DNA from 2 places in the Gudongella sp. DL1XJH-153 genome. Region 2 is predicted to be linked to the other one. Evidence: riboswitches for the same ligand, from Rfam matches in the RefSeq annotation. Region 2 holds a riboswitch; the other holds the start of a gene.
The links. A riboswitch is a leader RNA that binds a small molecule or an ion and turns the genes downstream of it on or off. The one in region 2 is predicted to bind fluoride.
Positions count from the first base shown of each region.

Region 1: linked by a shared signal. The riboswitch ahead of ACOEN1_RS02850 (cation:proton antiporter) and the one ahead of ACOEN1_RS00320 (DUF1700 domain-containing protein) in region 2 are both predicted to bind fluoride.

Region 1 is NZ_JBMEMN010000003.1:81,979-89,457, forward strand. It holds gene ACOEN1_RS02835 (GH36-type glycosyl hydrolase domain-containing protein) at 1-2,885, opposite strand, end outside; gene ACOEN1_RS02840 (hypothetical protein) at 2,900-3,532, opposite strand; gene ACOEN1_RS02845 (hypothetical protein) at 3,615-3,803, opposite strand; gene ACOEN1_RS02850 (cation:proton antiporter) at 3,809-5,008, opposite strand; fluoride riboswitch at 5,064-5,122, opposite strand; gene thrB (homoserine kinase) at 5,168-6,022, opposite strand; gene thrC (threonine synthase) at 6,015-7,479, opposite strand, start outside.
Region 2 is NZ_JBMEMN010000001.1:65,713-73,191, forward strand. It holds gene ACOEN1_RS00295 (IS1380 family transposase) at 1-1,233, shown strand, start outside; gene ACOEN1_RS00300 (undecaprenyl-diphosphate phosphatase) at 1,489-2,271, shown strand; gene ACOEN1_RS00305 (CPBP family intramembrane glutamic endopeptidase) at 2,298-3,212, opposite strand; partial or broken gene ACOEN1_RS00310 (GTP-binding protein) at 3,383-3,499, shown strand; gene ACOEN1_RS00315 (magnesium transporter CorA family protein) at 3,822-4,754, shown strand; fluoride riboswitch at 4,788-4,859, shown strand; gene ACOEN1_RS00320 (DUF1700 domain-containing protein) at 4,824-5,471, shown strand; gene ACOEN1_RS00325 (DUF4097 family beta strand repeat-containing protein) at 5,483-6,517, shown strand; gene ACOEN1_RS00330 (thymidine kinase) at 6,555-7,166, opposite strand.

The sequences.
Region 1 (7,479 bases), on a different contig from region 2:
TCATAATGTCTCAGGGAGAAATATTTTGAATACTCGATTGTCAGTTCATCAATCATAGCGCTGGTCTTGGTTGATGATCTATTGACCTTCGATTTTAATTCCTTCAAGAAGTTGATCCACTCACTGGATGTTTTTCCCTTAATTACTCCAAAGGAGTCAATGATATCATGGATTTCTTTGGACAGATTTTGCTCCAGTTCACAGGTTTCTTTTATCCCTTGAACTATATCATCATCAATAATTGGCATATCTTTGTATTGAATCAGACTTTGTTTTAATACCATAAGATATCCCAGGTAATTACCGCTATCTACTGAAGATACATATTTGGGTCTCAATACCTCCAATGTTTTTGTATTGTACCAGTTATAAAGATTTCCATTCCATTTTTCCAGCTTATCTATTGTAGTAAGCATTTGTCTAATATTCGTAATAACTCTTGTAATAGACACAAAACCCAAATCTCTGGCAGAAATTATAGCCAACAGGCTTAAACCAATATTTGTAGGGGAAGTTCTTTCGGCTACTTCTTTAGGTGGATATTCCTGATAGTTGTCAGGTGGTAGATAGTTTGTATTTTTTCTGGAGAAATCCTCAAAATAAGACCAAATTTTACGAGCATCTTTTCTCAGAACACTTATTTCCTCTTTTGTTGGTTCTATTTTTCTTATTTCCTTTTTATCTAGCAGCTTAACCAGAAATGGAGCTAGCGCCCAAATAAAGGCAACAATAAATGCTACCATAAAAAGCTCTGGTCTCATGATGTATGAAAGTACCAGGAATCCAATTATTTCAATATATACAACTTTCATTACTCTCATTAGCTTTTTTAGGCTGTTTTTAGTTTTAGTTTCGGCAACAGCAGCTGTTGTCCATTCCAAGAGATTTTTCTTGGATACCAATATCCTATATAATGAAATAACAATGGCTGATAGAGTAATGTTAGCTTCAATAGGTAAAAACACCAATTGTATTAGAATGTATTGAAAAGATCCCTTAAGATTGAATTTGATCTTTTTTGATTTTTTATACTTGGTATGGGGTTTATATGTTTTCTTTATGATAATGCTCTCTATGGCCTCTAGCACTAAAGGTAGGAAAACAACTGCCAATCCAAAAACAATCCAAACATATAAAGGTTTTGGTAGGAAAGTAAATAATCCTATTACAAATGCAAAAAGGGCAACAGAAATCAAGCTCCTTCTTAAGTTGTCAAATATTTTCCATTTACTTAATGGGGAAATGGGATTCCTGATAATCATGTTATTTGAATCCTTAACTTTTGGAAATAGCCATGACACAAGCTGCCAATCTCCTCTTATCCATCGATGAAGCCTTAATAAATAGGAAATGTATTTTGTAGGGTAGGTATCAACAATATTAATATCAGAGGCATATGCAACATGAGTATGGCTACCTTCAAGTAGGTCATGACTTAGCACCTTGTTCTGAGGTATGGCCTTATTCAGTATTTTCGAGAATATCCTTAAATTATAGATTCCCTTTCCATAGAAAATCCCTGAATTGAAAACATCTTGATACAGATCTGAAAATCCTTCTACATATATGCTTGAACCAGCTGTACGGGCATATATTTTAGTGAATTTTGAAGCACATGAAGACTCCAGCCCTATGCTTACGTTTGGCTGGATAACTCCAAAACCTTCAATTACTTTGCCTTCTTCATCATCATAAACAGCTTCATTTAAGGGATGTGATATGGTTCCTATAAGCTTCCTGGCAGTGTCTATTGGCAGTTTAGTATCTTCATCAAGAGTTATGATATATTTTACTTCTCCTATGAGATGTGAAATATCAGATGATATAACCTTGTGAGATGTGCTTTTATGACCCAGTATCAAGTTGTTAAATTCTGTAAGAGAACCTCTCTTTCTTTCCCAGCACATCCATTTACATTGTTTTTCATTATAATGACGCTTTCGTTGAAGATAATAGAAAATAGAATCAGATGTACTATATTTCTTATTTAATTCTTTGGTTATATCTTTTGCAGTTTTTATGAAGATATCATCTCTATCTTCAGATTCCTTGTCTGAGTCCATAAACTCCCCGAGCAAAGCAAAATATAAATTTTCCGATTTGTTTGCAAGATAATATTCCTCTATCTTTTCAAAGATTTCTTCCACATGTTCTTCTGATGTTATGAGTGTGGGAATGACAACAAATGTTTTGGATTCTGAAGGAATACCATCTTTGAGTTCCAATTTCGGCAAAAAACTGATGGGGTAGAGTTTTTGTAAAAAATAGTTTACGGATTTTACAAAAAAATCACTTGCCAATATGGCAACCATTAAGCTAAGTAATACTCCAGCAGCCATATTATAATTCTCCCTGCCAAAATATTGAAAGGCGATGGCAAATGAAAGAACACCCAGTATGGATATGATTATTATGTAAAGATATGTTAGCTGTTCTTTTCTTAGCCTGAATTTCATTTTAAGATCTAGACTTTCCAGTAAATCCTTGTCTCCTTTTCCTGCAATATAATATCCGATGTGCCGTTCCTTTAAAGTCCCATCATTTTCTTTGGATAGTCTCACTGCTTCCGATGCAACCTTAACTTCTTCAATATCATATTTTTTGCAGATCTTTTCGAGTTTCGTTCTATAGTGGTTTCTTGAGTTGAAATCCATTTGTCCATATATTCCAGAGGGATCTTTCCTTAAGATATTTTCTACAATGGAAACCTCTTCAAAGATGACTTTCCAATTAAACTTGGAAACCTTATTTAAAGAGGAGATAAGATTTCCGATATAAATATTTGTACTGGACTGACTCACATGAGAAAGAGATATTGTGTTTTCCAAGTTTGTATTTCTTTCCTTGAGCTTTGATTCCAGATAATCATATGTTTTTGAGTACATTTTTTGATTGTTAATCAATTTTTATATAAGGCTTCAATATATATGGGAGACAAAGTTGGATTGTATTCAAATTCCTTTTTCAGGTTGTTCAATACTGTTTCCGGATCCTCTGAATGCATGGATGTCACTTTAAGCTTGTTTTCCTGTGCTTTTAATATTTCTGTTGATACTTCGTTTATCTTATCCATAATGGCAAAGATAAGCATGGTACTGAAAATCCATATTTCTGCTATTGATAAGACCTTAATGTTCTGGTAGGTTTTCAATGTATCTATAATTGTGTTTTCGTCAAAGTTACCTTTGGTATTTTCTATTAAATCTGTAGCTATATGATAGATTTGAGGGTAGCCTTTGAAAATAGTATTTGTCAATATCCCGAGAATCAACTTATCTTTTTTAGTTGAGGATACCTTTAACTTACTATACTCTTCCTCTATCTTATAATAATTGTCTAGAATCCATGATATACCTAATATCAAATCATCTTCCCTGGAAGCAATATCTGATAAATCATTGTAGGTCTTAGTGATTTCACGAAAGTTTTTGTCCATATTGGAAATAAGCCTTCTAATATTAAGGTTTTTATATTTTACATTGCTCTCCGTTGCAAGCCTTACAATACTTGATTTTAATTCAGGTGTCATCATAAGAAAAACCCCTTAATAAACATGCATTAACATTTGTAGTATCTATTTACCCGACATATCGTAGACATAAACCCACAACTCTTTAGCTCCACCATGTCTTGTAAATCACAAATGGTATTATGGCAAATGCAAATACAAATTCCCTTGGGGCATAAAGATAGTTTCCCGTCAGCCAGAATAGTACCGGAATTCTGTCGGGAAGAACTCGATATATCAGTGCCAGAATAGCAATGGATATTATCAATACCAGTATCCCCTTCTTGTTTGTCACTGTTCTCACTCCTCTTGTCTTTTTTCTGTTTGCGAGCTTAAATACCTTTTCATATACCTTATACCCACCGCTCCCAGTGGAGCTGTCAAGATTATTGAAAGAACAGCCATTGAAAGTATCAGGTCGCCACCCCGAACTCCATATGCAAGAGGTACAGCTCCAATTGCAGCCTGTACTGTTGCCTTTGGAGTATATGCCACAGCGCAGAAGAGTTTTTCCTTTTTATTGAGTCTAGTGCCAAGAAGTGCAATGTAAACTCCAGCTGATCTTAAAACAAGTCCTGCAGCTATTATCAAAAGTCCCCATCCCCCTGCATGGAGTGTCAGATTTATATCCACCTGTGCTCCAACAAGAACAAATAATAGAATTTCTGCAAGTATCCAAATCTTATTAAACTTTACCGAGAGCCGTTTGGCTACAATTCCCCTCTTCAGGAGTATTACAAATCCTATTGTCATAACTCCAAGGAATCCGGAAAATGGAATCCTCCGAGAAATGAGATCTTCAAATCCCATTAGAAGGATTGCAGCACCAAGAATCATCAGAACCTTTTTTGTATCCCTTATGTGGTGGGTCTCAAATATACTAACGAATACAAGACCTACAGCAAATCCGACTCCAACTCCTGTGACTATTGACAGAGGAATCTGAAGAAGCTGACCTGCTAGACTGATATTTTCACCGCCGTACAATCCCAGGAAGCTGGTGAAAATTGTTATTGCAATAATATCATCAAGTGATGCTCCTGCAAGTATCAAGGTAGGTATATTCTTGTCTTCACCTCTTTTTTCTTCCTTCAGTTGAAGCATTGCAGGAACCACTACAGCCGGAGATACTGCGGCTATTATAAACCCTAAAATCCCCCCTTGTATAAGTGTAAAATCAAATATCAAAGTTGAAATCAACATTATAGTTACACCTTCAAGAACTCCAGGGATAAAGCTCAATCCAAGGGCAGATCTTCCTACTTTTTTTAGCACATCCCAGTCCAGACCCAGACCCGCCCTTAAAAGTATGATAATCAGGGCTATTTCTCTAAAATCAGCTGAAACCCTCATCAACTCCGGGCTAATAAAATCCAGTCCATTTGGTCCCATTGCAATTCCAACAAGGAGCATCCCCAGGAGACCGGGTATCTTAAGCTTCTCCAATATCCAATTTGCCGCCAGACCTAATATTGTTATGATTCCAAGACTAGTTGCCATTTAAATCCCCCCTAAAATAATACATCAAAAAACTCCTGCCAGGGACTTGTTAAAGTCCCAGACAGGAGTCATTAGCCGTAGCAGTCAATGGTGAACCCCATCACCTATAATGATTTAATTTCTTTATTAATTATAACCTTTCTATTGCCCAAAGGTCAATTACAATATTCTTTTCGCACCTTCATTTTCAAGCTTGTGTCTGTATACATCCCAGCTTGGAAACTCCTCACTTATGAACTGGGAGACATTGTTGAAGACCTGATCGTCCCCTTCCTTGGCTATACACATGATTGTTGATCCAGCTCCGCTTAGGTATGAACCCAGAACTCCCAATGCACCAGCCGCAGCCATTACCTTGTCAAAGCCCGGAATCAGGTCACCCCTGTAGGGCTGGTGCATTTTATCCTGAAAGCCTATCTTGATCATCTCATCCTGTCCTGTCATAAGGGCAGATACAAGAAGGGTTGCACGGCTTACATTGTAAATGGCATCCTTGCGTGGAATTCGTTCTGGCAAAGCCGCCCTTGCCTTCTCAGTGGGTAGGTGATAATCAGGTACAATGGTTATAAAATCATAGTTGTTTTTTAAAGGTATTCTGATACTGTAGACCTCTCCCTCCTCCATGGCTGAAATCACAACCCCTCCCAGCAGAGCAGGTGTAACATTGTCCGGATGTCCTTCCATGTATGTTGCAATCCTTAGAATATCATTTCTTTCAAGAGGGCGGCCCAGCACTTCATTGGCACCCATCATTCCCCCGATTATACAGGATGATGATGATCCAAGGCCTCTTGCGATTGGGATCTCCGCATCTATTTTTATCTCAACAGGTTCCGGATCTCTTCCAAGATGCTCGAAAACCATGTTGTATCCCTCATGAACCATTGAATCTATCTTTGTGGATCCTGAATTTGCCTTAAATGAAAATTCATTGTATCTGTCTATGGCAAGACCCATGACATCAAAGCCTGGGCCCAGATTTGCACTTGTGGCCGGTACTCTTATCCTAATCATTTGACTTCCCTCCCTGAAGAAGCTCAAGAACGGCATTCTTCATCTCTTCCTTTTTGCATGTCTGTCTGTGTAAAACCGGCAGGTTTTCAAGCTCTGAAACCTGGGAAGGTATCTCTACCTCCATTGCATCAGCAATTATTTCTATTCCCTCAAACAGATTCTTGGGAACGGTCTTGCCCATTGATGAAATAACTTTTCCCGGGAATTTAAAGGGACTTGCAGTGGATGCTATGATAACTGGCTTATCATCACCAGTTTCCTTTAAAAACTTCTTATAGACACTGTATGCAACTGCCGTATGGGGATCCATAACATAGCCTTCCCCCCTGAACATTTTATCAATGCTTGTAGAAACTTCAACTTCATCTGCAAATTCACCATAAATCTCTTCTTTGCTGAAATCTGACCATCTGAAGGAGCCTTCCTTTGATAGCTTATCCATCATATCCTGAATTGCAGACTGATTTTTCCCTGAAATATGGAAAAGGAACCTCTCCAGATTACTTGAAACCAAAATATCCATTGATGGAGAAGATGTAAGTAATAGCTTTCTTTCCTTGTCGTATAAACCTGTCTCAAAGAAATCGGTCAAGACCTTGTTGTCATTTGATGCACATATCAGTCTGTCAACTGGAAGACCCATTTCCTTGGCATAGTAAGCTGCAAGTATATTACCAAAGTTTCCAGTTGGCACAACTATGTTTATTTCCTGGCCGGCTTTGATTTTCTCTTCTTTCAGCAGATTCAGATAACCGTACACATAATATACAACCTGAGGAATCAATCTTCCGATGTTAATGGAGTTTGCAGATGACAATACGTAGCCACTCTCCTTTAGTTCCTTATTGTATTCAACATCTCCAAAAATATCCTTTACGCCCTTTTGTGCGTCATCAAAATTGCCTTCTATTGCAACTACATGAGTATTGTCGCCCCTTTGTGTAACCATTTGAAGTCTCTGCAATTCACTTACTCCGTCTTTAGGATAGAAGACAACAACATTTACACCCGGAACATCTCTGAAGCCTTCCAAGGCAGCCTTGCCTGTGTCTCCTGATGTTGCTGTCAGAACCACCACCTCTTCCTCAATCCCCTTGTTTAGAAGTGCTGACCTCATAAGATATGGCAGGACTGTAAGAGCCATGTCCTTAAATGCTAGGGTCGGTCCATGGAAAAGCTCCAGAAAATGCACTCCAGCTTTTTCCACAAGTTTTACCGGCTCTTTGTTACCAAATTTCTCTCCATATGCACCGTTTATGGCTGCATTAATATCCTCTTCCGGATAATCATCAAAATACATCCCAACAATCAATTTTGCCAGCTCTTTATATGAAAAGTCCTTTAGACTTTCAAACTCAGACAGTGTTGGGATGCTCTCTGGCACAAACAGTCCCCCGTCCTCTGCAATTCCCCTTATGATGGCCTCCATTGAAGAAACCTTATTGTCCTTGTTTCTA
Region 2 (7,479 bases):
TCAAATGCAGGAATCTTTTTGCTTCTTGAAGAAGCAAAAAACAATGGTATTTTCGATATGATTGAAAATGATCTCATTTTTGATAACCAATCCACCAATAGAATCAAAATGAATCACATAAAAACAATGCTTTGTGGACATTTTATTGGGATTGATAAGTTAGAACGTCTTAAGTTACTTCAAAATGATCCTTTGGTTAAGGAATTTGACATATCTGTAAAAATGCCCAGTACCGTATCAAGATTTCTATCTTGCTTTACATATAAGACAACGCAAATGTTTCGAGATATCAATTTCAAAGTGTTTAAAAAGTTACTTTCTAAAAGTGGATTAAGTTCAATTACAATAGATATTGATAGCAGTGTCATAAATGTAGAAGGTCATCAAGAAGGTGCTACCAAAGGTTATAACCCTAAAAAAGTAGGAAATCGCTGTTACAATATTCAATTTTCTTTCTGTGATGAACTTAAAGCTTATATCACTGGATTTATGAGAAGTGGTAACACCTATACTGCTAATGGCGCTGCAGAAATGATAAAGGAAATAGTAGCTAACATCAAAACAAATGATTTAGAAATCTTATTTCGAATGGATAGCGGATATTTTGATGAGGAAATAATACAGACAATAGAATCACTTAATTGCGAATATTTGATTAAAGCTAAAGCCTATCCTACTCTCACTACAAAAGTGACAGATTCCAAGAAACATTTTGTTGAAGGTGAAGAAGGTAGAGAGACAATAGAACTATTTACCAAATTAAATACTTGGGATAATGAAAGAAGATTTGTAGTTTCTCGTGTGATCAAACCCGAAAAAGATAGAGTTCAATTATCAATTTTGCCTGGTGCAGAGTACCTGTATTTTTTCTTTATTACCAATACAGATTTACCTTCAGAAAAGGTAGTCATTACCTATGAAAAAAGAGGTAATGCAGAAAATTATATTAAAGAAGCCAAATATGATATGAACGTAGGGCATCTTCTGTTGAAATCATTTTGGGCAAATGAAGCAGTATTTCAAATGATGATGCTTTCATACAACTTGTTTTTATTGTTTAAGTTTGATTTTTTAACAATCACTGAATACAGGCAACAAATTAAGACGTTTCGCTTAAAGTATGTGTTTCTTGCAGGAAAAATCATAAAAACTGCAAGGTCTGTAATCATGAAAATAGGTGAAACCTACCCTTATTGGAAAGTGTATGAAACTGTTTGGTATAACCGTTCATGAATGATAGTTAATAATTGTACTGCTAACATTAGCTTCGTAAAACACTATGAGGTTTATTTACTATGGTGGTGTTTTGGGGGAACATATATTATTACAGAAAACTTAGAAAAATTATTCAAAAGAAGGTTTATTTATGGTAGAATATAGTAATCGGAACTTAAATTCTTCGTAAATTTGATGAAATGTAATTATGAATCAGTTTAACGCAGAATTTAGGTGCTAAACTGATTAAGGATAAAGTAAAGAGAGGTTATGATGAGTATATTACAGGCAATTATATTAGGCATTGTTCAAGGTTTGACAGAATTTTTACCTGTGTCCAGTTCAGGACACCTGGTTTTGCTTCAAAGGCTTTTTGGCATTGAGGAAGGTACCTTATTTTTTACAATTATGGTCCATATGGGCACTTTACTGGCTGTAATTGTCATATTTAAAAAAGATATTTGGGATATGTTGAAGAAACCCTTTCAAAAGTTAAGTGTTTATATTGTTCTTGCAACCCTACCGACTATTTTTATAGCACTGCTACTAAAAGATTTTGTAGAATCTGCTTTTGATACAGGCTCAACCCTAGGCTTTGGTTTTATCATTACCGGTAGTCTACTATGGCTTGTTGAGTCTAAAAAACCTGGCCATAAAACTTTAAAAGAAATGAAACCTAGACATGCCATTGTTATGGGTATTGCCCAGGGGGCTGCTATTTTTCCAGCGGTCTCAAGAGCGGGTTCAACCATAGCAGGTGGTTTATTTGAGGGACTAGACAGACGTTTTGCGGCTAAGTTTTCTTTTTTAATGTCCATTCCAGCCATTTTAGGATCTTTGGTATTCCAGTTTAAGGACTTAGCCGAGATTGAGACCCTAGGGTCCTTAGGACCCATTGTTGCAGGGACCCTTGCTGCAGGGATTTCTGGCTATTTTGCCATTAAATTGATGATGGAACTCATTGCTAAAAAGAGTTTGAAGATTTTTTCTGTCTATGTTTTCATACTAGGGGCCTTTGTATTGGTTGATCAGTTTATACTACATAGATTTTTATAAGATAAGGATAAAAACAAGATGGGCATTTAAGCCACACCTTGTTTTTCTTTTTTTATAAGATAAAAGATACAAATTATTATGCCAACGACCAAAACAAAAGATACAATGAAACCACCTTCTGGACCAAAGTCCCCCCCATTGAGGAGCGTCTTTTCATTGGGTGCAATGCCCATAAGACTGCCACCTTTGGCTGAAGTGCCGCTGACAAGAAAACCATAGACATTACCTTGAAAAAAGTTCCAAGCGCTGTGGAGACCGCAAATGCCTAGGATACTTTCTTCATATAAGCTGTAAAGGGCTGCAAATAAACCGAAGAGGCTTAAATTCATAATGGGAATCCATCCCATGCCAGGGTTACCTAAATGTAGTAAGGAAAATAGGCATGAAGATATAAAAACACCAAAGAAGAGATTATAGCGATAAGTAAGTTTAGGCAGTATAAAGCCTCTTGTTAATACTTCTTCTGCCCCTCCTTGTATGAGCCAACCTACAAGCATAATAAGAACGGTTGGTAGGGCGGAATAACCAGAAACTTGTATATGATCAGCATTTAGCTGACCACTCTTAGATAATAAAATTAATAGGGTGGTCAGGCTGATCATGATAAAGCCTATTAAAAAGCCAAAACCATATTTGACCAATGGCTTTTTTGCTTGAAAGCCTAGGGTCTTAAGGCCCCTGTGTTCCATGGTTTTAACCACAAACCAGATGGATAAAACCATGACCATGAAGCTGATACCCAAATGAATGCTGGAAAACTTTAGGACTTCCATAAAATAAGTTGATGGCACAGTGGCACTGATGGGGTCAAGGGCGATAAAAAGCAAGGATGAAAAAACAATATAAACTGCGGGTGTTAATAGAAATATATCTATGAGTGACCATAAGCCCTTTTCGTTGCGTTGATTTTTTGCTGTAAGTATTAAATGATTGGATTTCATTTTTTGCCTCCTAATTTTTATTTTAACACATGAAAAAAATTTATAAAAGAAAGATAAGTTTAGGCATTATATTTTTATGATGGTTAAGTTTATGAATCAGGGGTATGCAGAAGGTGTTTATTGTAGTATACTAGTTTAGTTACTTGAAAACATACGAGATGTGAGGAATTATGGAAAAACAAAAAATTTTAAACGTGGCGGTAATTGCCCACGTAGACGCAGGTAAATCCACTTTGGTTGATGCATTGTTATCTCAAAGTGGTGTCTTTAGAGCCAATGAAGCAGTTGTATAATACTCTTTTTCGCTAGTTATCAATGTTATTATTGAATAGTTTTGGCAACTGATGTATAATTGCTAGATGGTTTTAATACTTTTCATGTTAAGAAAGAGGTGAGATATATGGATAGTGGTCCTGAACATAGTTGTTACAACCAAAATTTAATAAAGCACCTTAATCCTATCTATATGATTACCTTTATGTATACTTGATTATATCTTGTATTAATCCCGTATACTAAGTTTACTGTGAGAAAAAATGCTTGAGACATGTAATCATAAAGATCGCTTTTGTGTGCTCACATTATTCTAAGTATTGAAAGGAGATTATTATGATCAAGTATTTTAAAACACTCAATGAATCTTTAATCCAATTAAATGAAATTCAAGATAACATCTGGATTAATATGATTAAACCAACAGAGGAAGAAATCAATATAATAAGTAATTCATTTTCAATTCCACAAGACCATTTACGAGCAGCTCTTGATGAAGAGGAACGATCAAGAATAGAAGTAGATGAGAACTGTACGCTCATTCTAGTAGATGTTCCATTTTTTGAAGAAAATGATGGATCAAAGATTTATACAACATTACCTATGGGAATCATTTTATCAGGTGAAAATATTATAACAGTATGCCTAAAGGCAATCCCATTACTAAATGATTTCATGTCTGGTAAAATTAAAAGTTTCTACACTTTCAAGAAAAGTCGATTTATACTTCAATTACTTTTCAAAAATGCAACTTATTACCTTCAATATTTGAAACAAATTGATCGCATGAGCCTTAATATTGAACGTGAACTGCATAAATCTATGAAAAACAAAGAATTAATTCAACTTCTGGATTTAGAGAAAAGCTTAGTTTATTTTTCTACTTCTTTAAGAAGTAATGAAATTGTTCTTGAAAAAATGCTCAAACTTGATGCAATTAAAAAATATCCTGAAGATGAAGATTTACTTGAAGATGTTATTATTGAAAATAAGCAAGCTATTGAAATGGCCAATATCTATAGCAATATTTTAAGCGGAATGATGGACGCTTTTGCTTCTATTATTTCAAACAATCTAAACATTGTAATGAAGTTTTTAACCTCAGTGACAATTGTACTTACTATTCCTACAATGATTGCAAGCTTTTTTGGAATGAATGTACCTGTTCCTTTGTCTATGCAGCCTTATGCGTTTATTATAATAATCGCAATTTCTTTAGGGTTATCAACTATTCTGGCTCTTTTCATGGTAAAGAAAAAAATGTTTTGACATGTTGAAAATTAATACTGATTATGATAAATTCATATTATTGGGAATGAAGTTCTCCCTAAGCTTAGCTTGAACCGCAAATTTGCTGATGACTTCTGTGATTTTTTATTTTCACAGACTCATCAGCTTTTTTATTATAGGGTCAATTCCCCTGAGTATTTAAAAAGGCTTAGATCTTATCTTGCTGAATTAAGCGAAAGTGAGTTGAGAGAAGTATTACTTGACTACGAAGAACATTTTAATATTGGACGAGATAAAGGTAAAACGGATGATGAAATATCTGCTGAACTGGGATCTCCAAAAGAAGTGGCAGAAAGTATACTAAGCACAATTGGGCCCGAAGAAAAGGCAAACCCAAATACCGCTACAGCAAAACCAGCAGATGACGGTGTAAAAAGGTTTCTGATTATCCTATTATTGCTGGGACTTAATATTGTATTCCTGGCAGGACCAGCGGTGGCAGTGCTTGGAGTTATTGTAGGAATCTTTGGAGCTGGTATAGGTTTTGTTGTCGGTGGAGTGGGGTTAATGATTGGTGCTCCCTTCACGAGTTTTATGGCAGGATTTGTCCCTGGAATGCTTACTTCTTTGGCTTTCGGAATCGGTTTAAGTGCCCTGGGCGCTTTGGTTTTTATATTTGGTATTTATCTGAGCAAACTATTCTACAGGCTCGCCTCAATGTATATTGAATGGAATAAGAAGGTTATAAATAGTTAGGAGGGAATTAAATGGATTTAAAAAGATTATCCCTAATACTTGCAGGAGTAGTACTTATTGCATTTGGGGTGGGAATATATTCTCTTCTTTATATCGACGATTTCAATATTGACGATATCGCAGGAGAAGGGGGAATAGAAATAACTAACAACGGAGATACTTTTGAAATTGGTTCTGGAGGAATAATGATTAATGAGAATGGTAAATCTGTTTCAATCAATTGGGATGGAATTGAAGTTGTTGAAGATGGAAACAAGACTGTAGTGGGAATTCGAGACATAAGCTTTTTTGAACGCATCAATATTTTCTCCAATCTGAAATCATATGAAGCTGATGAGTCAAAAAGTACGAATCTTTCGGAGAATATCGACTCAGTTTCAATTCATAGTACATTTGCAAACACTCGAGTTTATACATCAGATAATGATGAACTGATTGCTTCCTTAAAGGGAAGTTACAAGTCAAATAGAGCTGTTTCACTTGATATTCAAGATATCGGTAATAACATTAAGGTGTCAGTTACACCAGAAACCGGTGGATTCACGGTTTCTCAGTCTAATCTTCAATTGGAGATATACTTGCCTTCAACCTTTGATGGAAGCTTGGATTTTAAATCTTCCTCTGCTGATTTTGAAGCTGTACTTATAGATGCAGATGTTGCCAGTATTGAATCGAGTTCCGGAAATATTAGAATAGGTCAGATCTTGGCATCAGAAACCAAAATTGTATCTTCTTCAGGAGAAATTGAAATCATTTCATCAACTGGCAAAATTTCAATAGCCAGTAGCTCTGGTAATATTACCTTTAGTCCAATTGTTCCATTGGGTGATATTAGAGTGACCACCAGCTCCGGAAATATCCGCAGCGGTCCATTAAAAGGGCTTCCGCTTGAAGTGAAGGCAACAACTTCCTCAGGAAGAATTTCCTATGAAGGTTCCGCAAAATCAATACAAAATGATGGATACAATCTTAGGATGACTCTGGAGGAAGGCTCCTACAATATGGACCTTGCAAGCTCTTCAGGTAATATAACACTTTTTGAATAGTATAGTTAATGGGATGACAATTGTCATCCCATCATTTTTAATCAATAAAAGTTACCTGGTTCTTATTTACAATAGCATCCTCTTTTTTCTTATCCTTAAGGAAACACGATCTGCATAAAGGCTCATACTCCTTAGTTGCACCGATTACAACTCTTTCTGTTTCCTTGGTTTTTCTGTGGCTTACCCAGGCATCTGTTCCACACTTAACACAAACTGCATGATGCTTGGTCAAATAATCAGCAATTGGCATAAGCTCTTTTAGTATTTCAAATGGTTTGCCCGAAAAGTCTATATCCAGTCCCGCTACTATAACCGTTATGTTTTTACTTAGCAGTGAATTGACTCCCTCCAGGATTTTGTCAATGTTTCCTCCTAAGAATTGAACTTCATCTATTGCCACAACCTCCGGATTTACCTTTTCACAATGCTTCAACAAGTGATCTATGTCATCCACAAGAATAGCTTCAAGAGAAGTCTTATCATGTGTTACAATTTCAGATGTTGGATATCTGTTGTCCACAGATGGTTTGTAGGCAACAGTTCTGTACCCAGCAATCATAAATCTCTTTACTTCCTTCTCTAGGCTTGATGTCTTGCCTGAAAACATGGATCCCGTGTGTATTATCAGTTTCCCTTTGTATTGATGCATTTATGTCCCTCCTTATACTTGGCCTTCTTATTATATCAATAATTTGATCAGAGTTAAATGCCTACAGGCAAAACAATAGTGAATTTCGCAATAAAAAAGCACACCACCAAATAATAGTCTTTTATCTAGCATTTGTGGTGCACTTCATAATTAGCCTGCAATATTTTTAGTGATTTGGATTTTTAAATGAACAAGGTATTTTAACCAAACATTTTCCGAAAACACTTTAATCTCGCAAATACTCGAATTTTTTAACGTTTTCTGTAAGCAATTGGTAGCCTGTAACTCTTTCAAATCTCTACATCCAAAGCTC